DNA from 3 places in the Scytonema sp. PCC 10023 genome. Region 2 is predicted to be linked to each of the others. Evidence: predicted binding sites of a transcription regulator. Region 2 holds the regulator's gene; each other region holds the start of a gene.
What was found. Region 2 encodes HrcA, which represses chaperone genes, less so after heat shock. Its sites were predicted from a motif close to TTAGCACTCNNGANTCNNGAGTGCTAA; they were not measured.
Positions count from the first base shown of each region.

Region 1 (7,825 bases), on a different contig from region 2:
AGTCCCGGCGTGGAAGCGGTGATAATTTTCAACAAGAACTGATAATTGACTCATTTATTACAGAAGGGCGAGTTGGTGACGACTCACCGTTGGATTTGTTTATTCAAAGCCACCAAGATTTGTCGGAGAGCGATCGCAAACTGATCAAAAGTTGGCATCGCACTTTTATTGGCTTATTTGCTATTACAAAAATCTTACCCGATGGCTTTGAACTTAGGAACTGGCTGACAGATAAACACTACACTGTCAAGTTCAACAATGCGCAAAAACTACAGGAAATGTCTCGGTTGAAAGAGGGAGAAATTTTACTGACTCGCATTTCTCCTGTGACTGATAGCTACTGGACGTTCTCTGGTCCTTACACGCAGATGGGTAAATTGGGCAAACCAAAACTCGCAGTAGCCATTGGTAATTTTAAAGAGAATTATAAAGAACATCTTTATGGAGATGCACCAGAGTTACTAGAGGAAGCTTGGCAGTCTGTAGAAGTTTATCATCAACAGTTTTTAGACTTTTTTGGTGCTGATGAAGTCACAATGCCGGGATACCAACTCAACAAAAAAAATGGAGAATTCCAAGAAATATTAACGAAAAAGCGCTTGGAAGAAGCAGGCGTTGATCCATCAAAATCTCTGGAAGAAGTAGCACAAGAAGCAGGCATTGGAGAAGAAGAAATCAAAGCAGTTGCAGAAGAATTTGGTACCGACTCTCAAGCCGTTTCGCAAATGTTTAACAACAAAAACGGTACCAGCAAAATGGTAACGCCAAAAGTTGAATTGCCTGCTGATCTCAAAAAAGCAGAACAGGTGACAGCTATATCCCATCCCCGTTGGGGGCAAATATTTCTTCCAACCTATACTAAGGTAAAAGCAATTTTAGAAGCAGAAGATTGGCAAAGTGTAGAAGGTGCTGAAAAACTGATTCGTTTCTATTTACAAGACAAAAGTATTAATGCCTTCATTTGGCATCGGTTAGCTGAACAATATCCAACACAATTAGAAAAAGTGCTGCAAACATTTCTTCAACGTCCAGAATTTCAGCTTCAAACTGACTTAGATACTCTATTGCAAGAATACAACAAACCTATAGAGCCAGAGTTACCAGAAATTGCCAGCGTCCCAATACATCTAAACAATTTATTTCAAGAAGCTGTGGTAGAAGTCCACAAATCTAAGCCTAAAGAGAAAAGTCAAAAACAGTCAGCCAAAGGCTTTCAAAAATAGACTTCTTGCACTTCCGAACTTTTTCTTAGTGTTTTTCTTTGCGACTTTGCGGCTTTGCGCGCAACAAAATAATATTTATGCAAGAGGTCTAATGAAAGTTTGAAGATATAAACAGGGGAAGTTGTACTTAACGCAGTACACTTCCCTGTATCCAAAAATCTTTACACTGGCACACCTTCTATCACACTCATAGGCGACTGAGTAGGAACAATTCTAATGAGCTGAAATCCTGCCTTTTCCATTAGGGTGCGATACTCTTGTTCCGTGCGTTCGCACCCACCCGGACATAATACCAACATATGTAGGTCACTCAACTTGCCAAAAAAAGGCTGATTACCGGGTGGAATGACTTGCTCTACAATCAATAGCTTGCCGTGTTCTGGCATTGCTTCGTGACAACGCTTAAGAATGGCGATTGCGCTCCGCGCACTGCCCCTTGGGCAATCGCCCTTTCATCATCCCAATCATGAATAATATGCTTGAGGATATAAGCATCCCCCCCAGCTGGCACAGATTCAAAGAAGCTACCTCCCGCCAGTTCACACCGATCAGACACTCCTGCTTCTTCAATTAATGACGTTGCGCCTGCAATCACCGAGGGTAGATCAAATAAAATTCCCTTCATTTTAGGGTGACCTTTGAGGATGTCGGTCAGTAATTTGCCATGTCCCCCAGCAACATCTACCAAGGTTTGGATATTAGAAAAGTCATAATCTGAAACTACGCTTGCGTTTTCCAGCACCGAAGAACTGGTCATTGCTTGGTTCAAAATCTTTGCGGCTTCAGGATTTTGAGCACAGTACTCGAAAAGATTCATACCATACAAACGCTCAAACGCACTCTCCCCAGTCTGCAAACTGTACATCAGGTCTCCCCAGCTTCGATACTGCTCCTCGCCATTCATAATTGCTATCGCTTTTAGGGAATCTGGGACATCACTTTGCAGGTAATTCGCCAGCGGTGTGAGAGTGAAATAACCGGGATCTGTTTCTGCAAAGACTCCCACACTCGCAAGTGCCCGTGGAAAAAACCTGCACAAAACGCGCAACCCTTTTACGGTTACTCGTTCTACGCTCCACGATTACTCGTGAAGTGCCCCAAATCGAGCGGTTTCTTAGAAAAAATTGTCAAGCTTTCACGAAAAATGCCGCTCGATTTGTTGTCGGGTTGGCACTTTCGGTGTAGATTAATGCGTCCCCACAAAATTTGTATTGTACTCAAGTAAGAACCGCTATAAAAAGTTCGTTTCAAACAAAAAAACAGCCGCCTCCACAAAGGAAGCAGCTGTTTTATCAAAGGTGGGCAAAACCCACCCAACAAGAATCTTAGTAATCGAAGTCGCCGCCGCCCATACCAGCGCCAGCACCAGCAGGAGCGTTATCCTTTGGCTCAGGCTTGTCAACCACGATGCACTCGGTGGTCAAGACCATACCAGCGATAGATGCAGCGTTTTGCAGAGCAGAACGTGTCACTTTAGCTGGGTCAACAATACCAGCCTCGAACAGATCAACGAACTCGTTCTTGGCAGCATCGTAGCCAATGTTGAATTCTTTTTCCTTGACGCGCTCAGCAATGACAGCGCCATTCTGACCAGCGTTTTCAGCAATTCTCTTGAGAGGAGCAGCCAAGGCGCGAGAGACAATCAATGCACCAGTCAACTCTTCACCCTTGAGGTTGCTGTTTGCCCATTCTTCAAGCGAAGGAGCGAGGTGAGCCAGTGTTGTACCACCGCCAGGAACGATACCTTCTTCCACAGCAGCTTTGGTTGCGTTGATGGCGTCTTCCAAGCGCAGCTTCTTGTCTTTCATTTCGGTTTCGGTAGCCGCGCCTACTTTAACGACAGCCACACCACCAGCTAGCTTAGCCAGACGCTCTTGCAGCTTCTCTTTGTCGTAGGAAGATTCAGTTTCTTCCATTTGACGACGAATTTGCTCAACACGAGCCTTGACAGCAGCATCGTTACCTTCAGCAACAATGGTGGTGTTATCTTTGGTGATCGTGATGCGGCGAGCCTTACCCAGCGCATCCAGCTTGGTGCTTTCCAGCTTCAAGCCAGCATCTTCGGTGATCACTTGACCACCAGTGAGGATAGCGATGTCTTCTAGCATTGCTTTGCGGCGATCGCCAAAGCCAGGAGCCTTCACAGCAGCCACGTTCAGCACACCGCGTAGGCGGTTGACAACCAAGGTTGCCAAAGCTTCTTTCTCGATATCTTCGGCGATAATCACCAAAGGACGACCAGCGCGAGCAACTTGCTCAAGGACAGGTACGAGGTCTTGTACCAGAGCGATTTTCTTATCGGTTAGCAGGATGAAAGGTTCATCGAAAATTGCTTCCATCCGCTCGGGATCAGTTGCAAAATAGGGAGAGATATAGCCTTTGTCAAAGCGCATCCCTTCGGTGATTTCCAATTCAGTGGTCATGGACTTCCCTTCTTCCAAGGAAATCACGCCTTCTTTGCCCACCTTGTCCATTGCTTCGGCAATCATCTGACCGACTTCTTCGTCGTTACCAGCAGAGATTGAACCAACTTGTGCGATCGCTTTGGAATCTTCTACAGGACGAGCGTGTTCTTTGATTTTTTCAACTAAGAAGTTGGTACCCTTATCAATACCACGCTTCAGCAAAATCGCATTCGCACCTGCTGCAACGTTCCGCAAGCCTTCTTTTACCACTGCATGAGCCAAAACGGTCGCAGTTGTGGTGCCATCACCAGCAGCATCGTTAGTTTTGGAAGCCGCTTGACGGATTAGAGCAACGCCAGTGTTTTCGACGTGGTCTTCCAATTCAATTTCTTTAGCAATGGTCACACCGTCATTAACGATTTGTGGTGCGCCAAACTTTTTCTCTAGCACTACGTTCCGACCTTTGGGACCGAGGGTTACAGCAACAGCCTCAGCCAGAATGTCCATGCCTTTTTCGAGGGCACGACGTGCGTTTTCGTTGTAGATAATGCGCTTTGCCATAATTGTCAAAGAATTTTGAAAAGAACAGTACGAATTTGTAAGTTGTCCTTTGCCCTTTGCCAATAATTCATGACAAAGGACTCATGACTATGAAACGATTGCTAGAATGTCTTTTTCTGAGAGCAGGACGTATTCGTCGGTTCCAAGTTTGATGTCGGTACCAGCGTACTTGGAGTAAAGAACTTTTTCTCCCACTTTGACATCCAGTGGCTGACGACTACCGTCATCTTTGAACTTGCCATCACCCACAGCGACAACCTCGCCCACTTGGGGCTTTTCTTTTGCGTTGTCGGGCAAATACAGACCACCTGCGGTCTTTTCTTCAGCGGCGCTTACTTTGACAAAGACGCGATCGCCCAGAGGTTTAACTGTAGAAACGCTTAGAGATACAGCTGCCATACCAATTTCTCACCTTGTTAGCACTCTCGACTCCTGAGTGCTAATTTACCGAAACCCAGCATGCAATGGCAACATTTTCTTTTGTACGGGTTCCCGAACTTTGCTCGTGCTATCCTACTCAAGTATAAATACTCAACTTTTCCTAGCTTTCAGGTTTTATTCAGTAATGGACGAATATTGATATATGGGCAACTTTGTTTGCAAAGCTGGGATATTGATATAGAACAGTAATCAGGGAGCCGCGAATTGAGTAACACTACAGTGATCCAGTCCTGCCTTCAGCTACCACAGACCACGACATCACCAGCGAAGAAAGCCCTAAGTATTTCTCTAGAAACTTTAGGACTGTCAAAAATTCAAACGGACATTTTCATCTGTGCTGTCCAGACAGTTTCTAAATGCTTCTCAAAACAAATTCGTTTGCCATTTTGGAAATACTTGAAAAAGCGCCTCAAACAGCTCAATCTTCGCCTACCACAAGATAGCAATTCTAGTTGCCTCTTTAGAAATAAAGCCAACTGCTTGCAAGTTTGTTGTTCTAGACTGATAATAGAGGATTCTCCGGATGCTGTGCGGTATCGCCCAACAATCCTGGAAGTAATTGTCGGATTATACGAGAACACTTATTAGGCAACAATGTGGTAGAAGAATATGCATTTTTAACCCATCCTTTGCCAGAAAGTTCCCAAGTTTGTCGTAAAAAGCTCAATCAAGCTTAACATCCAACAAGGATATGGCACAGTAGTAAACAAATGAAAGTGCGGGTTAATTGTAATTTGGGAGCATTTTGAGACCAACAGTTACTTGTTAACCTGAATAATTATTATTTTATCAGTGTTTTTTAACCCGCAACCTTCAAAGCGATATATAATAACGCATTATGAATACTACTGCTCTACGTATCCTTACTGGAATTTTGCCGTTGGTACAGAATTTCTTGAAAGTGACATCCACTTTTAGGAGTTTATGCAGCAAGGGCAAGTTAAGTGAGAAAAAGCACGACACCTCCTTAATCCACCAGAGAGGATGACTATTCAAGACCTTGATGGATCAAGCGCGATAAGTGCCACTGCTATGAAAGAACCCAGCATGAAAGATCACAAACGACTTCTACTTATTGATGATGACCCTAACCTCATCTTGCTGGTGAAGGATTATTTGGAATTCCGGGGTTATAATGTCGTCACCGCCGAAAATGGTCGAGAAGCACTGGAAGTTTTAGAGCAGGATATTCCAGACATGATCATTTGCGATGTGATGATGCCGGAAATGGACGGGTATACTTTTGTAGAACAAGTCCGGCAAACCGAACGCACCAGCTGGATTCCCGTTCTATTCCTTTCAGCTAAGGGACAAAGCGCAGACCGAGTTAAAGGTCTGAATAAAGGTGCTGATGTGTATATGGTTAAGCCTTTTGAGCCAGAAGAATTGGTAGCACAAGTAGAATCTTCTCTGAAGCAGACCATTCGCTGGAAAGAACATCAAGCAAAAGGAGGAGAAAACGGTTCCCGCATCCAAGTTCCCTTCGATGTGCAGTTAACCCCAACAGAACTCAAAGTCGTGCAATTTGTGGCTCGGGGCTTAGCTAATCGCGAAATAGCTGAAGAATTAAATGTCAGCCAACGCACCGTAGAAAGCCATGTGTCCAATATGTTGGGCAAAACCAATCTCCACAATCGCACTGAACTAGCACGGTGGGCAATTGAAAATCAAATGGCATAAGTACAGGTAAATGAGGAGCCACTGCGCCCTTGGGGCTGCCCCCCCAAGAAGCGTGCAAGTGGGGTGCGACTGCTGTTGCCGAGTGCTGAGTAGCTGGCTAACTCAGCACTCGTTACTTATTTGTCAAGACTTATTTACCAACCGTCTTCTCCAGTAATGAATCGATGCGAAATTTCTAAATTCAGTTCATTCAGGTAGGTTAAGGCACTGGCAATTTGGAAAACAGTTCCTCGTAGTTCCAAATCAAAGCAGCCTTGTTGCGGCACATGACCATTGAGCTGGGCTGCACCGATATTTACTGTGATGCCGCAATGAGAAATGAGCCGTGACATGACTGGCTGTTCGTGTAACTCTTTGGGGATACGAACTGTAATACGAGTTGTGGTGCGTCGATTGTCTCGAAAATCGATAGTAGATTTCCCCTGTTTGCTTGGAATTGCCATAATAGCTTTCCTTTCAAATAGTTTGATGCGGGTTTTATGTTACACATTTTTCTCCCGCCACAAAAATCTTGACACTAATCTTCTCAAATGGGTCTACTGTTATGACCCCCCAAATCACTTGTGTTGTTAATTTCCTGTTTATCGGTAGGAATTTAGCATATTAATAATATTTTACATAAGCTAATGTGCATTTAATTTGTAGCCACTGGACGGGCAAGATACCAATTGGGGAAAGGGAAGAATTTGCTCCCTCTCTCCTTCCCTCCCTCTCTCCCTCCCTCCCCTTCCCCCTCTTCGGTCAGAGTTTTCGCATTTGACTAGCGTTAACAATTTGTTCGACAGTCAGGGTTCTCTCGTTAAGTGCCAACCCCATGGCAAGATCGGCAGGGGCTTGTCGGTTGACTCACCTGACCAGACTACTCGTTTAAGGCAAGAGTTAAAGACCTACTTCAGGATGCTTGCTAGTCCTGAACCCTAGAACCGAACAATTAAACAGGCTTACGGAGAATAAACCAGTGTTGCTCGGAAAGTACCGACCTTAAACAATGTCGTTCGCGCAGCGTCTCCCCTTGGGAGAAGCAAACTTTACCCGCAAGGAGTATGCAGCAATGCAAAATCATGTTTTCGTTATTGACCAAAACAAACAGCCACTTAATCCAGTCTCTCCAGCACGGGCAAGAGAGTTACTCACAAAACAAAAAGCTGCTGTATATCGGGTTTACCCGTTTGTAATCATTCTGAAACACGTGGTTGATAACCCCAATCCCAAGCCATTAACTATCAAGCTCGACCCCGGTAGTCGATTCACGGGTATTGCAATTTTGGATGAAAACAAAGTTATTTGGGCGGCAGAATTGGAGCATCGAGGATGGCAGATTAAGGATTCTTTGGAATCTAGACGTTCGTTACGCCGTAGTCGTCGTAATCGCAAAACTCGGTACAGAGAAGCTCGTTTTGATAACCGAAAACGTCCAGATGGCTGGCTACCTCCATCATTGATGCATCGTGTTCTCACTGTTGAGACTTGGGTAAAACGGCTTTGTTTGTATTCTCCCATTACTCAAATAGCGAT
Region 1 covers NZ_CAWUDP010000023.1:41,897-49,721, forward strand. The annotation lists gene ACM0OZ_RS15900 (hypothetical protein) at 1-1,223, shown strand, start outside; gene ACM0OZ_RS15905 (methyltransferase) at 1,385-1,609, opposite strand; gene ACM0OZ_RS15910 (methyltransferase) at 1,585-2,262, opposite strand; gene groL (chaperonin GroEL) at 2,549-4,189, opposite strand; gene groES (co-chaperone GroES) at 4,277-4,588, opposite strand; gene ACM0OZ_RS15925 (ferredoxin) at 4,835-5,218, shown strand; gene ACM0OZ_RS15930 (response regulator transcription factor) at 5,663-6,310, shown strand; gene ACM0OZ_RS15935 (NIL domain-containing protein) at 6,445-6,753, opposite strand; partial or broken gene iscB (RNA-guided endonuclease IscB) at 7,362-7,825, shown strand, end outside.
Region 1: the regulator HrcA is predicted to act here: its motif matches at 4,606-4,632, upstream of groES (co-chaperone GroES).

Region 2 (7,825 bases):
GCTTTGCACCGCAATCGTAGCCAGCCCCACTCCCGCTACTTTCAACTGGCAACTGTCCAAACTGACGGACGCCCCGCTAATCGTACTGTTGTTTTTCGGGGGTTTCTAGGGGATACCAATCTGCTGAAAATCATCACAGATACACGCAGTCAAAAATTCGACCAAATACTCCATCAGCCTTGGGCAGAAGCTTGCTGGTACTTTACCGGGACTCGTGAGCAATTCCGCATAGCAGGAGAACTGAGTCTCATTGATGGTAATCATCCTGACTTAGAACTGCAAAAAGCTCGTCAGTCAACGTGGCAAGACCTTTCAGACAATGCTCGTTTACAATTCGCTTGGCCCCATCCTGGAAAACCTAGAGCTGATCAACAAGCTTTCTCACCATCGCTTCTTGATCCTGCTAGCCCTCCACCTAATTTTTGCCTGTTATTGTTTGATCCCACTCAGGTGGATCATCTAGAATTGCGTGGCGATCCCCAGAATCGTTGGTCTTATCTGCGTGGTCACACTTGGTCTACGACTGCGATTAATCCGTGAAGAATTTCTGCTTTCCTTAAAGTTGCAAAAATGCAGTAAGTACCTTAGTTTATATTACGGGAATAGTGAAATAAATTGTGTCTATTATGTATTAAATTAACACTATTTTTAGTATAAAAACTCGCATTTTTATGGATTTCTACAAATACCATGCCCTGGGGAACGACTACATTGTTATAGATCCCAACAAAATAGATGTTAGTTTATCCCCAGATAATATTCGACTTATCTGTCATCGGAATTTTGGTATTGGCTCAGACGGAATCTTGTATGGGCCTATTTTTGGCTCAGAAAAGATGAAACTTAGAATCCTCAATCCTGATGGCAGTGAAGCAGAGAAAAGTGGAAATGGTATCCGTATTTTTTCTAAATACTTACTAGATGCTGGGTATATTACTTCAAGAAGTTTTGAATTAATTACACTCGGAGGTGAAGTTACTATTGAAATCACTGATCCGAGTATTCCATTAATCACTGTTAATATGGGGGCTGTCACTTTCCAGAGTGATTTAATACCTGTTGCGGGTTCTTCGCGTGAAGTTATAGAGAATGATTTACTGATAGATGACGTGCCTTTGAAGATGACTTGCCTTTCAATTGGCAATCCGCATTGTATCATTCCTATGCCGAACATATCTAAAGAAATTGCTTCAGCATTAGGTCCACGTATTGAAACGCACGAAATGTTTCCTAATCGTATCAATGTGCAATTTCTTAAAGTTCTTGATCGGCAAAATATTCAAATTGAGATTTGGGAACGGGGTGCAGGGTACACGTTGGCTTCTGGAAGTAGTAGTTGTGCTGCTGCTAGTGCTGCCTACAGGTTAGGACTGACAAATGAAACAATGAAAGTTCATATGCCCGGAGGCAAGATTGACATCAGCATACAACCAAATGGTGATGTTTATATGACTGGCAGTGTCTCAAACGTTATGCAGGGTCAATTTGCTCCAGAATTTCGACAGCTATTGAAGTAAGAAACAGTCTTGATGTGTAAAAATCAGACATATTCAGATTCCCGACTTTTTGAAGAAGTTAGGAATCTTGTTGTTCACGAATGAATAAGTTCGTAGTGAGGACTTTAGTCCTCTTTACCGACAAAGCAAGGACTGAAGTCCTTACTACAAATAAGTTTTCTTATGGACAATTAAGCTAACATTATAGAACTCGCTTGCTCGTTAAATTCCAGAGCCGTCCAAAAACTCCTCTATTACCTTATTTTCCAACCGGCAACTCGTGTGCTTTTCTGCCAAAGATGCCTCATCAGTTAATATATGGGAATTTGGAACGCTAGGTGTTTGAAATGCTGGGTTAAGAAAAGAAAATGAAATTTTTTCCTGTGTTTGTTGCAACTGTTGAATTTGTTGTTCAAGTTCCTCAAGCCGATCTACTAAAGCACGTATCACTTGGGCTTCAGCATCTGGTAAACTTCCGTGTTCTAGTGGGTTGACTCGAACGCCAGCGCGAAAGATAATTCGACCAGGAACGCCAACCACAGTACAGTCGGGTGGCACATCACGCAATACAACTGAGCCAGCACCAATACGGACATTGTTACAAATTTGGATATTGCCCAGCACCTTGGCTCCAGCTCCAACGACAACATTTTCACCCAAGGTAGGATGGCGCTTACCGCATTCTTTACCTGTACCGCCGAGGGTGACACCTTGATAAATCAGGCTATAATCTCCGACAATCGCCGTTTCCCCAATCACCACACCCATTCCGTGGTCAATAAAAACACCATGCCCAATGGCTGCACCAGGATGGATTTCAATTCCAGTCAAAAATCGAGCGATATGAGAAATTAGGCGGGGGATAAAGGGAATACCAATGCAATAGAGCCAATGAGCTAGCCTGTGTAAAAGTAGAGCTTGCAAACCGGGGTAGCAAAACAATACTTCCAACCAGTTACGAGCAGCTGGATCGCGTTCAAAGATGATGCGGAAGTCAGTAATGAGTGTAGATAGCACGCTTCTATTACCCTAGTTTTGCCGATCTAGTCAAACTCTATATTAACGTCCTATGTCCATGCATAATTGTTCAAAATCCCAAGCTTTTTTCTTTTGGGTTTCAATCGACAGGATGACAAGAAAGCAGGGGAAGAAGAGCAAACTTCTTCCCCTGCACCCTCTGTACTCCCTGTACCATGAACAGCTACAGCTTTGTTTGTGCCAATTTCGGAATTGAACTAGCTATTGAATTGGAAAAACACGCCGCCTTTAAGCAATCCCGTGTCACTCCCATAACTACTGACTGTGAGCGATCGCAAATCTTTAAAAAACGGCTTACCCAAGACTTCCACAAACTTAAGAATTGGTAGTTGACGCTCTAAAATCTCCTGACTCTTTGTCCAGTCGAGATACACGTAGCCTTGATTGGGTTGAGGAATAGCAGCGACGCTGTCTTGGAAATTGCGACTGTTGATCAAGGAGTTATTTTTAGCTGTCAAAGCTTGATCAATTGCCTCAACAGAGGATGCAAAAATCTCGTAATTTCCCAGATCAGCACGCGCCCCTAGAACCTTTGCTTGGATTGCGAATGATTCTCGCTCTTTTACTTGATCAAATTTATTCACAGCAGCGCTTAACTGTGTCCAAGTGGAGATTTTTTGTTCGTCTACGGTGAAGGAATTCAGGGAAAGCCCTTTTGATGAGGCGAGTTCATCCAAATGGGAAATTCCTGCTGCTGTAGCGTCAGATTTTTCCGCTACAAATATCCAATCAGGAGTTGTTTGCTCTTGACGAGGTAACAATCCTATGGCGTATTCTCCTTGCACCCAGTTGAAAATATCCTCTTTCCAGTTGATGCCCCATTGTTTTTGTACATCTGCCAAAGGTGGTAGCAATCTAGAAATAACATCTTGTGGGGAAGCAGATAGGACGGCTGTCACTTGTTGCCAGAGTTGGGCTAAATCACTGTCACCCAAACCGTTCAAATTAGCTCCCGCAACTGCCAAACTTGCTGCAGCAGGGATATACTCCAATGCACCCACAGGTTTAGAGAGTTGTGCAGATGGAGGTGAAGTTTCTTCCTTTGCCAGGAAAGCAGTTTCAGCTAGCAATCCTTTAGAGTTTGATACCAAAGAAATAATTTGGTTGTCATAAACTTGAGCTTCCGGTTTTAGCCCTTGCCATTTTGCCACTGTGGGGAGATTCAAGAAAGCAACAGCCAGTGCTTCTTTGGGCAGTTGTTTGGTGACTTGTTGGTATTTGCTGGAGCTGGTCAAATTGAGTTCCGCAGCCTGTACGTTATTAATAGCCTCTCGCAGCACTTTTGGATCGTTGGCAAACAAGACAAAGCTATTGCCTACAGCTGCACCAGCAAGAGGATTTTGGTTTTTGACTTTTTCCTTCTCAAGAGGAGTGGCTTCGGTTGCAGGGATTTGATTGTCATAGATCAGCTTCACGCCTTCGTACTGTTCAGTCGCTAAATTTGCCCCAGCCAATGCCCGTTTGGAAAACAACACCTCGACAAATTCGCGGCTTTTCTCCGATTGAGTGGTTGCGATCGCCATAAGATATCCTGGCTGTTGTCCGTTGTCAGAGTCACGGTCAATGTCTAAGGTGGTGACAGCCAGTGTTATTTCGTTTCCTAGCCAAGGTTTAATATCCTCTTGGTAATTTATACCCGTATTAGCCAGTAAATTTGTTTTTAATTTTGAGAGTTCCCCATCACCCTCAAACGCCTGCAAGCGTTCTGGATTCACTAGCATTGACACCATCACTGGTGCTTGTTTCGACACGAATATGGCAGCATTTGACTGTTCAGTAGAGGTGCGAGTCAGCGGAGTTTTGGCATAAAACCCGTTACAACCAGTGATACCAATCAACAGCAGCATAATGGTACCCGCTGCTAGAACTCTGAAGAATGAGCGTTGTGTCATAATTTTTACACATACTACTAGGGGCGCAAACACAAATAATCAACCACCATTAGAAATATCGAAGGCAGTTCTGTTACTAGAAATTAGTTTAGTACTGAAACTTCCGCAGAAACTTATCAAAAATGAGGTTATCTCCTACCTCTATCAAGTGGTTGATACACCTACCAATGCCAAAGAACGAAGATTTCTGCCAACATAAGTAGTATAGGATTTTTATTAAAACTTCATGCCAGGTAAACCTTCACAACCATTTATCACCCAAATTAGCGTAGAGGAACTAGCGCAACGCTTATCTTCAAAAGATTCACTTCAGCTAGTAGACGTGCGCGAACCACATGAGTTGGCAATAGCCCACATTGACGGCTTTGTCAATCTTCCCTTGAGCCAGTTTCCTGATTGGGCAGATCAAGTCAACACCCGATTAAATCCTCAGGCTGAAACGCTTGTGCTGTGTCATCATGGCATTCGTTCTGCTCAGATGTGTCAGTGGTTAATCGTTCAAGGGTTTACAAATGTGAAAAACATTGCCGGCGGAATTGATGCCTACTCAACGTTGGTTGATCCTTCAATTCCCCAGTACTAGCTCCTGTTTTGCACTTCTTCGACATGATGCCAGGTGGGACTACTGACGATTCCAACTTGCCTTTGCTATCCTTAGCACAAGCTAGGATAGCTTTAAGTATTGATTGACAAATATTTGCACTCTACCTAACCGCATGGTTTAGCTGTCAGGAAATTAGTAACTTGAAATACAGCGATTTCAAGAAGCTTATGGAAGTATTCATAAGTAGGGGGCTATTATTTTACTTAAAATCCAAAAGCATTTGCAGCAGAGCTATGCTGTAGTTAAGGAAACTTTTTTCTGGGGCAGTACTGAATCTTTACTCTTAACTTACTTCTTTTTACTTATTCCTGTAGAAGGCAACAGTTTGCTATCTTGACTTTACTATTATTAATTTTTTTTGGAGTCGTCTCCATAAATTTTTTCAAACTTTACTTAAAACTCGGCTTCAGTGCAAAATAGCTTATGCAAGTTCACCTAACAAATCGTCAACAGCATATACTTTCCGCAACGATACGTCATTATATAGCCACAGCAGAACCTGTTGGTTCTAAAACTCTTGTTGATGAGTACAACCTTGGTGTGAGTTCAGCAACAATCCGCAATGTCATGGGCGTGTTGGAAAAAGCTGGGTTACTGTACCAACCTCACACTTCTGCTGGACGCGTACCTTCTGACTCTGGCTACCGCATTTATGTTGACCAGCTCATTACACCTTCTGAAACTTTAGCACGAGAGGTAGAACTGTCACTGCAAAAGCGGCTTAAGTGGGAAGATTGGAGTTTGGAAGCTCTACTGCAAGGAGCCGCGCATATTTTAGCAACCCTCAGTGGTTGCATTACCTTGATTACCATGCCGCAAACCGCGACAGCAGTGTTGAGACATTTACAACTGGTGCAAATAGAAACGGGACGGGTGATGCTGATTGTGGTAACGGATGGATATGAGACACATTCAGCATTGATGGATTTACCGCAAGCCTCGGAAGATACACAACCAGATGCAGAGGTCATCGACCGCGAGTTACAGATTGTCTCTAACTTTTTAAATAGCCACCTGCGGGGACGAAGCATAACTGAATTAGCCAGCCTGAAATGGAGCCAATTAGACCGGGAGTTTCAAATATATGGCGAATTATTGAAAAAATCGATTGCAGAGTTCGCCCATCGCACTCTCGCTCCATCTGCGACACAAATTATGGTTCGCGGTGTTGCTGAGGTTTTGCGCCAGCCAGAGTTTTCGGAATTACAGCAAGTGCAAATGCTCATCCACCTGTTGGAAGAAGAACAAGACCAACTGTGGCGATTAATATTTGAACAGCAGCCGGAGACTGAGGAAGTGGGTAAACCACGAGTTACTGTTCGTATTGGTTCAGAAAACCCTCTAGAACCTATACGCACTTGCTCGTTGATTTCTTCCACCTATCGCCGCGGTTCCGTAGCAGTAGGTAGCGTGGGAGTTTTGGGACCAACGCGCCTAGATTATGAAGGTGCGATCGCAGTGGTGGCTGCTGCTGCTGATTATCTGTCAGAAGCTTTCAGTTATTTCAATCCCTAGTAGGGATTTATCAGTTTGGGTGCTCTCAAACCGATAAAAAGCATATAAACAGCGCGACTTGTGGCAGTACAATTCAGCATTGGTTAGAACCAGCTTAAATCATGGTCAGAAAAATTGCCTTTGGGGCGCTGTGGCTAGGATTTATTGCCTATGCCTTTTTCTTTGCCCCTCCCAATCAGCCCGATACATTCGAGTTGATTAAAAATCTTTCCACTGGTCATTGGCAAGGGATTAACCCCTTAGTCGTGGCACTCTTCAACATTATGGGCATCTGGCCTATCATCTACAGCTGCCTCATATTTATTGATGGTAGAGGGCAAAAAATTCCTGCTTGGCTGTTTGCTTCAGCTTCTTTTGGAGTTGGGGCGTTTACCCTACTGCCTTACTTAGCCTTGCGGGAACCAAATCCAAAGTTCCCTGGTAGAAAGAATGCTTTTTTAGCTGTTCTTGATTCTCGCCTAACAGGCATTGGCTTGGCTGTAGGTACGGCTATCTTAGTCGCCTATGGTGTCGGGCAAGGAGATTGGGGAGATTTTGTTCACCAGTGGCAAACAAGTCGCTTTATTCATGTGATGAGCTTAGATTTTTGCTTGCTTTGCCTATTGTTTCCAGCTTTGTTAGGAGATGATATGGCGCGGCGGGATATGAATAATCCTCAGTTGTTCTGGTTGATCTCATTAATACCGCTATTTGGTCCGTTGATGTATTTATGTATGCGTCTCCCTTTAAAAGAAGCGGGTGGAGAGATTATATCGAATCAGCAACAACCAGCGGGAAATTAAGATTATGAATAGAAAAATTGCTCTTTGGTTATTGTGGGTTGGATTTATAGCGTATCTATTATTTTTGGCTCCTCCACTGCACTTAGAGGAAACTCTTGAGTTGCTCAAAAATATCTTCACTTTGAACTGGGTAAATGTAAATCCAGTTATCCTCTCCTTATTCTCGCTTGTTGGCATCTGGCTGCTGATTTACAGTGGTGTTTTGTTCTTTGATGGCAGGATGCAGTGGATTCCTTTCTATCCCTTTGCTATAGCGTCCATTGCTTCAGGTACGCTTGGTCTTATACCTTATTTGGCTTTGAGAGAACCGAATCAACAATTTTCGGGACGGAAGGATGCTTTTTTGCAGCTGTTGGATTCTCGGTTTTTTGGTATTGCCCTGAGTTTAAGCACTCTTGGTTTGCTGATTTATGCTTTTTTAGGGGATTGGGTAGGCTTTTGGCAGCAGTTTCAGAGCGATCGCTTTATTAATGGCATGAGTTTGGCGTTTTGCTTGTT
Region 2 covers NZ_CAWUDP010000099.1:26,166-33,990, forward strand. The annotation lists gene ACM0OZ_RS38620 (Npun_F5749 family FMN-dependent PPOX-type flavoprotein) at 1-540, shown strand, start outside; gene dapF (diaminopimelate epimerase) at 672-1,517, shown strand; gene cysE (serine O-acetyltransferase) at 1,719-2,513, opposite strand; gene ACM0OZ_RS38635 (DUF3352 domain-containing protein) at 2,732-4,426, opposite strand; gene ACM0OZ_RS38640 (rhodanese-like domain-containing protein) at 4,653-5,009, shown strand; gene hrcA (heat-inducible transcriptional repressor HrcA) at 5,454-6,545, shown strand; gene ACM0OZ_RS38650 (DUF2834 domain-containing protein) at 6,647-7,327, shown strand; gene ACM0OZ_RS38655 (hypothetical protein) at 7,332-7,825, shown strand, end outside.

Region 3 (7,825 bases), on a different contig from region 2:
TTTATTAACAGAGTTTTTAACGTAAAGAAATTCGACAAAATCTAAAACTTCCTCTTGCTTGTCTTGTGGAAGGGAACGCCATTTTGTTAATAATTCTTGTTCTGCATTCATCCTTACTACCTACCTCTGATAATTTAGTAAATTCAAGACTTATTATTGACGAGCATTAAAAACTTGTATTGCACTTAATTGAGAACTGCTGCTATAAATACAGGGCGGACAAGATGTCCACCCCACAAGAACTGTAAAGTAGGGTGGCTACTGCCACCCTACTGGACTACAAAATGGCAAACAATGGCAAACCGGGACTACATCATGCCCATGCCGCCCATGCCACCCATGCCACCCATGCCGCCCATGCCGCCCATGTCAGGCGCACCGCCAGCAGGTTTCTTCTCTGGTTTTTCAACGACGATCGCTTCGGTGGTTAAAACCATTCCAGCAATAGAAGCAGCGTTTTGCAAAGCTGAACGCACGACTTTTGCGGGGTCGATGATTCCAGCAGCAATCAAGTCCTCAAATTCGCCAGTAGCAGCGTTGTAGCCAACGTTGAAATCACTCTCTCGCACTCTGGCGACAATCACAGAACCTTCAGCACCAGCATTGTCTGCGATTTGACGCAATGGGGCTTCGAGCGATCGCGCTACAATATCAGCGCCAATCTGTTCTTCGGCGTTAAGACTGTTTTTCACCTCTTGCACCTTTTTGGACAAGTGAATCAAGGTTGTTCCACCACCAGGAACGATACCTTCTTCCACAGCCGCTTTGGTAGCGTTGAGGGCGTCTTCAATCCGCAGTTTGCGGTCTTTGAGTTCGGTTTCTGTTGCCGCACCCACTTTAATCACCGCAACTCCACCAGCCAGCTTGGCGATGCGTTCTTGCAGTTTTTCTCTATCGTATTCTGAATCGCTTTCTTCGAGTTGTCTGCGAATTTGACCAATTCGCTTTTCCACGTCTGCTTTTGTGGAGTCACCAGCAGCGACGATGGTGGTGTTTTCTTTGTCAATCGTGATTTTCCGGGCAGTTCCCAGGGTTTCCAAAGAAGCGGTATCTAAGCTTAAACCAATTTCTTCGGAAATCAGCTGTCCGTTGGTGAGAATGGCAATGTCTTGCAACAATGCTTTGCGGCGATCGCCAAACCCAGGGGCTTTAATGGCGGCGACATTCAGCACTCCCCGCGCTTTGTTCACAACCAAAGTTGCCAAAGCTTCCCCTTCCACATCTTCGGCGATAACCAGCAAAGGTTGACCGGAACGGGCGACTTTTTCCAAAACTGGAATTAAATCTTGGATGTTGCTGATTTTCTTATCGGTAATCAGAATGCGGGCATTTTCAAATTCTACAGTCAAGCGATCGTTGTTGGTGATGAAGTAGGGGGAGATGTAACCCCTGTCTATCTGCATCCCCTCAACAACTTCTAAATCCGTTGTCAGAGACTTGGATTCTTCAACGGTGATTACACCGTCTTTGGTGACTTTGTCCATCGCCTCAGCCAGCATTCTGCCGACTTCTTCGTCGTTACCCGCGCTGACTGTGGCAACTTGGGCGATCGCCGCACCTTCTACTGGCTTTGCCACTGCTGCAATTTCCTGCACCAACGCCTCGACGGTTTTGTCGATTCCCCGCTTCAGGGCAATCGGGTTGCTACCTGCGGCGACATTCTTCAAACCTTCTTTGATCAACGCCTGCGCCAACACAGTCGCAGTGGTGGTGCCATCTCCAGCCACATCTTTGGTTTTCGACGCCACTTCCTGGACGAGTTTTGCGCCAGTGTTTTCTAAAGGGTCTTCGAGTTCAATTTCTTTGGCAACGGTGATACCATCGTTGACAATTTGGGGTGCACCAAATTTTTTCTCTAACAGAACATTGCGACCTTTTGGTCCTAAGGTAATTTTCACGGCATCAGCAAGAGCATTAATGCCTCGTTCTAACGCCCGGCGCGAATCTTCATTAAATGAAACAATTTTTGCCATGTTTGGTGTTCTCTAGCGCTTCCAATAGACAATTTAGCACTCTTGACCGCTGAGTGCTAATGACTTCAACTTATTCATACCAACTTGGATTCTAAGAAATGATTTTAGGGTTTGGGGTGTAGGGCGGGTGACAATTCAAAATTCCAAGTACAAAATAAAAAAATAATTTCTTTACCCTATACCCTATTCCCCTAACGGCGCAAGGCTGCCCATTGGTGTCAACTTAAGCCAAAAGGCATTACTCACAAGCATTTGAGCATTTTTCGCTCTCCTTAATTCCCCCGGTTTTCAGGGAAAATAAAATTTTAGCCCTCAAGGGTTCGGGGGTTGGGGGGTCTAAAACGACGGTAAATTGGGTGTTTGAGCGTGATTGTTGACAGGATGAAGGCTGCCTTTCCCCCTACCCTCGATATTCTTTCCTCCGGAATGACTCTATATTAGAAGCAACTTTTTATAAGGTTACAAATAGTTAGGAAAAAAATGATTAATATACAGTTGATGCTTATGCACATTGGCAATCATAGTTAAATCGGGAGATGAACATATACAGCTCCCTTCGGTCCCTTGGTATTGCTGACCCTAGCGGTTCCGGCTGGTTGGCAGTAGTATTTACGTTCCTTTTAGCTTGTAGTGTAACTTGGCGTTTGATTCCGGCAGTCCGCAAATTTGCCTTGCGTGTTGGTTGGGCTGACCAACCTAACGCGCGACGTCTCAACCGAGAACCTTTGCCTAATGCAGGGGGTCTGGCTATTTATGCAGGAGTGATTGCCGCAGTGGTACTAGCTAGTCTCTTACGACCTATCGAACTCGAAAGGGTACTGGCTGAAGTACAGACGATTCTTCTAGGGGGTTCGATACTTGTTCTTGTGGGCTTTATCGACGACCAATTTGGTTTACCCCCTCTGGTTCGATTGTTAATTCAGGTTCTCACGGCTCTGTTGCTGGTTGCTAATCGTATCACTATTGAAGTTTCTTTTGGTACTCCCATTGACTCTACATTATCAGTATTACTAACAGTACTGTGGGTAGTAGGAATTACTAATGCTGTCAACTTAATGGATGGTATGGATGGTTTGGCGGGAGGAGTCAGCTTTATCACCGCCATGAGCTTGTTAGCTGTTTCCGCTCAAGTTCCTAATCGTGCGGCAGCAACGTTAGTTCTAGCAGCTTTGGCTGGTGCGGCGTTGGGCTTCTTGCGCCACAACTTCCACCCTTCGCGCATCATTATGGGTGATGCCGGAGCCTACTTTTTCGGTTATGTGCTAGCTGCTACGAGTATTTTAGGTAACCTCCAAGCACCCACCGCTGTCTCTTTAGTAGCACCGGTTCTGTTTTTGCTGTTACCAGTACTCGACACGACTCAAGTGTTTGTTCGGCGGCTTATGGCGGGCAAAAATCCTCTCAGCACCCCTGGGAAAGACCACCTGCACCACCGCTTACTAGCTTGGGGCTTCTCTCAACGCCACGCCGCGCTGACTCTTTGGTCAATTACCTTGATTTGTAACTTGCTGGCGATGAGACTACAAAACATGACCTTGATACAGATGCTTATCACTACCATAGGGATCATCTGCTTTTTGGGCTTCATTGTTTTGCAAAGGATACGAGCAGCCTGAGGAGGATGAGGAGGATGAGGAGGATGAGGGGGATGAGGAAGTATTTTCTTCCACTACTTCCCCTACTCCCCGTACTCTTCGGCTACGCCATGACCATTCCGCCATCAACGTTAAACACTTGTCCGGTGATGTAAGCAGCAGCGGGGTCAGCGGCGAGGAAGCGCACCATCCCAGCGACTTCTTCTGGTTGACCGTAGCGACCAAGAGGGATATACTTAAGAATCTCTTCAGCTTTGGTATTGCTTGTCATGTCAGTGGCGATGAAACCAGGAGCGACGGCGTTAACGGTGATGCCACGAGAGGCAAATTCTTTGGCAATGGTTTTGGTGAACCCAATGACACCTGCTTTAGCGGCACTGTAATTGGCTTGTCCGGGGTTGCCCATTTGTCCAGCAACGGAGGTAATGTTGATAATCCGTCCCGAACGTTGCTTGAGCATGATTTTACTAGCAGCACGAGTGCATAAAAACACACCAGTGAGATTGAGGTCAATCACGGCTTGCCAGTCTTCTGGTTTCATTCGTAAAAGAAGCGTGTCGCGAGTTATACCTGCATTGTTGACCAAGATATCCACGCGATTCAACTTTTCCATCACCGTGTTAACTAGCGCTTCTACCTGATCGGCTTGAGAAACGTCAGCTTGCAGTGCAATAGCACTTCCTCCGGCTTTTGTAATTGTATCGACGAGCTCTTCGGCTGCATTGCTAGAACTGGCATAATTGACAACTACGTTTGCTCCCAGTTTGGCTAATTCTAGTGCGATCGCTCGCCCAATTCCCCTTGAAGCACCCGTGACAATAGCAACCTGTCCGCGCAAACTCTGCAAATCTTCTGGCAATAGTTCCATGAATATTCCTCTTTAGTGTCATTGCGCTAATGATCATAGGGTGATTGTGCGCCAACAATAAAAACAATCTAGGAGATGACACAGATAAATGCTCTTGGGAACTACTATTGAAAACAAACAATACAAAACTGGTGCGTATCACATGAGTACGAAAAAACAATTCAACAGCTTTGAAGAGATGCTGTCTGGTTCTGATGTACCTGTATTGGTGGATTTTTACGCTGACTGGTGTGGACCTTGTCACATGATGAGTCCAATTTTAGACCAAGTCAACGCTCAACTTCAAGGACGCATACGAGTTGTCAAAATTGATACTGAGAAGTACCCACAATTAGCATCTCAGTATGAAATTTATGCTCTACCAACGCTGGTACTATTTAAGCAGGGTCAGCCAGTGGAGCGAATTGAGGGTGTGGTGCAAGCACCACAGTTAGTGCAACATTTGACAACATTAATTTAACAAAAAGAACTCAGAAGTCAGGAGCCAGAAGTCAGAATGAACTTCTGTGCGACTGGCGGATGAGTAAAGGGGTTTAAATCCCCACCGTCTACACGGTGTCTACAATTGGTTGGGGTCTCAATCCCCATCGAATTGATTCTGACTTCTGAATTCTGAATTCTTCTTCAATTGGCTTTCAAGGTAGAGACGCTACACATAACGTCTCTACCAGTCATCTGAAGTTGTATATCCTTCTAAATCGAGAAAAGAAAAGAATGAAGAGATTTATCATCCTTCAGAAATATCATCTTTAAAAAGAAAAAACTGTTCGCAACGTGCCAGTGACAATCGTACCATTTGCCTCTTGGTTGGAAGCATTGGTAATAACCTGAATCAAAGGCGTGACTTGGATGTTGTTACTGACAGGAAAGTTGTAGAATGCTTCAAAGTTGGTTTGAGTGGCATTCCCAATCTCACTAACAATAAAGGGTTGACCTGCGGCAATACCAGCTAAAGCACCTCGGGTAAACAAGTCTGGAAACGCCACTCCCGCCATCCAGTAGTTGGGTTTGATGTCGCCAAAGGCAGTGTTATTGTAGCTACCGTAGCCATAACGACCAAAAATAGCAAATTTCGGTGAAAGAGCTAACTCGAAATTTACTCCGAATACGTCATAGCGGTTGTCAAATAATTCGCCGCCGCTGTACTGGAGGCGCAGGGCAAAAGCTTTCGAGGGCGCATATTCCAGTTCAACTGTACCCTGATACGTGTCGCCAAACAAACCTTGGTCGCCACCTCCATCAGGATACAGCAAGGGAACAAACAACGCTACACCAGGGATAAATCCCTCATCGCCTGGGTTGGCTGCATCTGATGCTGCATACAAAGCCCGCACTGAAAACGGTCCTGAGCCAGGCTTCCAGTCAATTGCTGCACCTGCCGCTGGACCATTGAGAGGGGCGAGAATGTAGTTGTTGATAAATGCCTGAGTGCTAAAGTCTTGAAAGCTTAAGTAAGCGTAGCTGTTACGGTCAAAATAGCTGATAGTGCGAATATTAGGTCCAACAGACACTGTGAAGTTCTTAAACGGCTCAAAGGTGTAGTACAGCAGATCCAGTATGAATTGGTTGTCAACGGGTGGTGAAACCGAGAAGTCTTGGACACTACCGAAAGACGGCTCTAGAAATCCTGCGGGATTGTCTTCACCGGCATCGCTACCTGTGTCGAAAACAATTTTCAACAGGTCTGTACCAACGAAGCTGGTATTCAACTCTACCAGAGCTCGGTAAGCCACCGTAGGATTCGGGTCAGAACGAGTAATCTCTTCACCTGTAGGGCTGATGATGCGTTCCCCATCAAATCCTCCGGCATTCACTGTCATGATAACTTGACCAGTTAGCTTGGTGGTTGTGGAGAACTGATTTGCCTCTATTTCTGCCGTCTTGGCTTCCAAAACGTCTACCCGTCCCCGCAACATTGCTAACTCGGCGGCAAACTCTTGTTGAAGTTGTTGCAACGTCGCCAAGTCATCACGAGAAACTAAATCCTCCTTTCCCGTTCTGATGAGTTCATTGATCCGCTCAAGGGCAGCATTTAAACCGGCGGCAAATTCATAGCGCGTCATTGCTCGGTTACCCCGGAATGTGCCATTGGGGTAACCTGCTATCACCCCATAGCGCTCAATTAGAGACTGGAGTGCGCCGAAAGCCCAGTCTGTAGGCTGCACATCTGCTAGTTGGCTCACTGAGGTCACTTGACCAACTAAGTTAGTCGAGTCAGCCTGTGCTTGGGAGATGGTTTCTGCTATCTCTTCAGGGGCAATGATATTGGTTGGAGCAGTCTGGGCTAGTCCGGGATTATTGGAAAAAAGTAGGTAGGAGAAGGTAATTGCACTCGTGAAGCTTTGGAAAATCTTTCTCATGAACAAGATCGGGCGATGAAATAGTCGGCGTTGCTGATTAAGTTGGCGCAAAGTTTACTTAAGAAGAACACAGAACACAGAATGCAGTAATCAGAATATGCCCACGGATGGAATCCGGGGGATTTAAGAAAGGAAAAAACTTTCTTTATCTCCACGGATAAATCCGGGGACACCAGACCAATACTCAGAACCAGAACTCTTAATTCTTACCCAAAAACGCGTTTAATATTCTGATTCCTGAGTTCTGTATCTATCGTTCTTTCTTGGTCAACCCTAGCTAACCTTCAGAAAAAGTATAAATTGGCTCTAGATTTCGTCCAATCTGAAATCGTCAAGGTAGAGCAGAAGGAAGCCAACAAGAATTGTCAGTAGCGATCGCCATAATGGTTGAACAGGGATATCCCAAGTCAAACCCCATAATCCAGTCCAAGTAATTATGACCCCCATCAAGGTATAAATAGTTGCCAGGTTGGGATACTGGATTTTGAAGTTGTGGAAAAACTTTTCCCTGAGATCCATCTCCTCAAGATTTTTTTCTGAATGAGTTTTCCTCATCATTACTAGATCATACAAGGATAAGTCATCCAGCAAGAGCATTGCTAGACCCAGCAATAATAAGCAAAAGTGACGAATAGGCACTTGTATAGCAATCTCTGGGGTTGGTTCTGCCATCAAATTTGTTCCTTGAGCCCATGAGTCAAAGATGAGGATGAAGCCACTCCAGATGAGTATTACATTACTTGTGACATATAAAGCGTGCAGATTTGGATGTTCGGTCTTTAGCTTATTGAAGAATCTTTCGCGTATGCTGGGCTGTTTTTCTTGGAGCTGTGAAACAGACGATTCTAGGTTATTATTTGCGTTCATCTTTGGTGTGAATCTAGAAAGTTAAATTTGATATTTACCTGTTAACAATGTGGAAAAAAAGTACTGTGAAGATAGCGTTGCTGAATCAAGGTATGAATTAGGCGATTGCGCAAAGCGCAGTGGCAAAGCCAATCGCACACGTGCCAGTGCCCTTGGGGGCAG
Region 3 covers NZ_CAWUDP010000031.1:68,547-76,371, forward strand. The annotation lists gene ACM0OZ_RS19745 (hypothetical protein) at 1-111, opposite strand, end outside; gene groL (chaperonin GroEL) at 309-1,973, opposite strand; gene ACM0OZ_RS19755 (MraY family glycosyltransferase) at 2,510-3,589, shown strand; gene fabG (3-oxoacyl-[acyl-carrier-protein] reductase) at 3,672-4,436, opposite strand; gene trxA (thioredoxin) at 4,579-4,896, shown strand; gene ACM0OZ_RS19770 (iron uptake porin) at 5,186-6,796, opposite strand; gene ACM0OZ_RS19775 (hypothetical protein) at 7,103-7,468, opposite strand.
Region 3: the regulator HrcA is predicted to act here: its motif matches at 2,007-2,033, upstream of groL (chaperonin GroEL).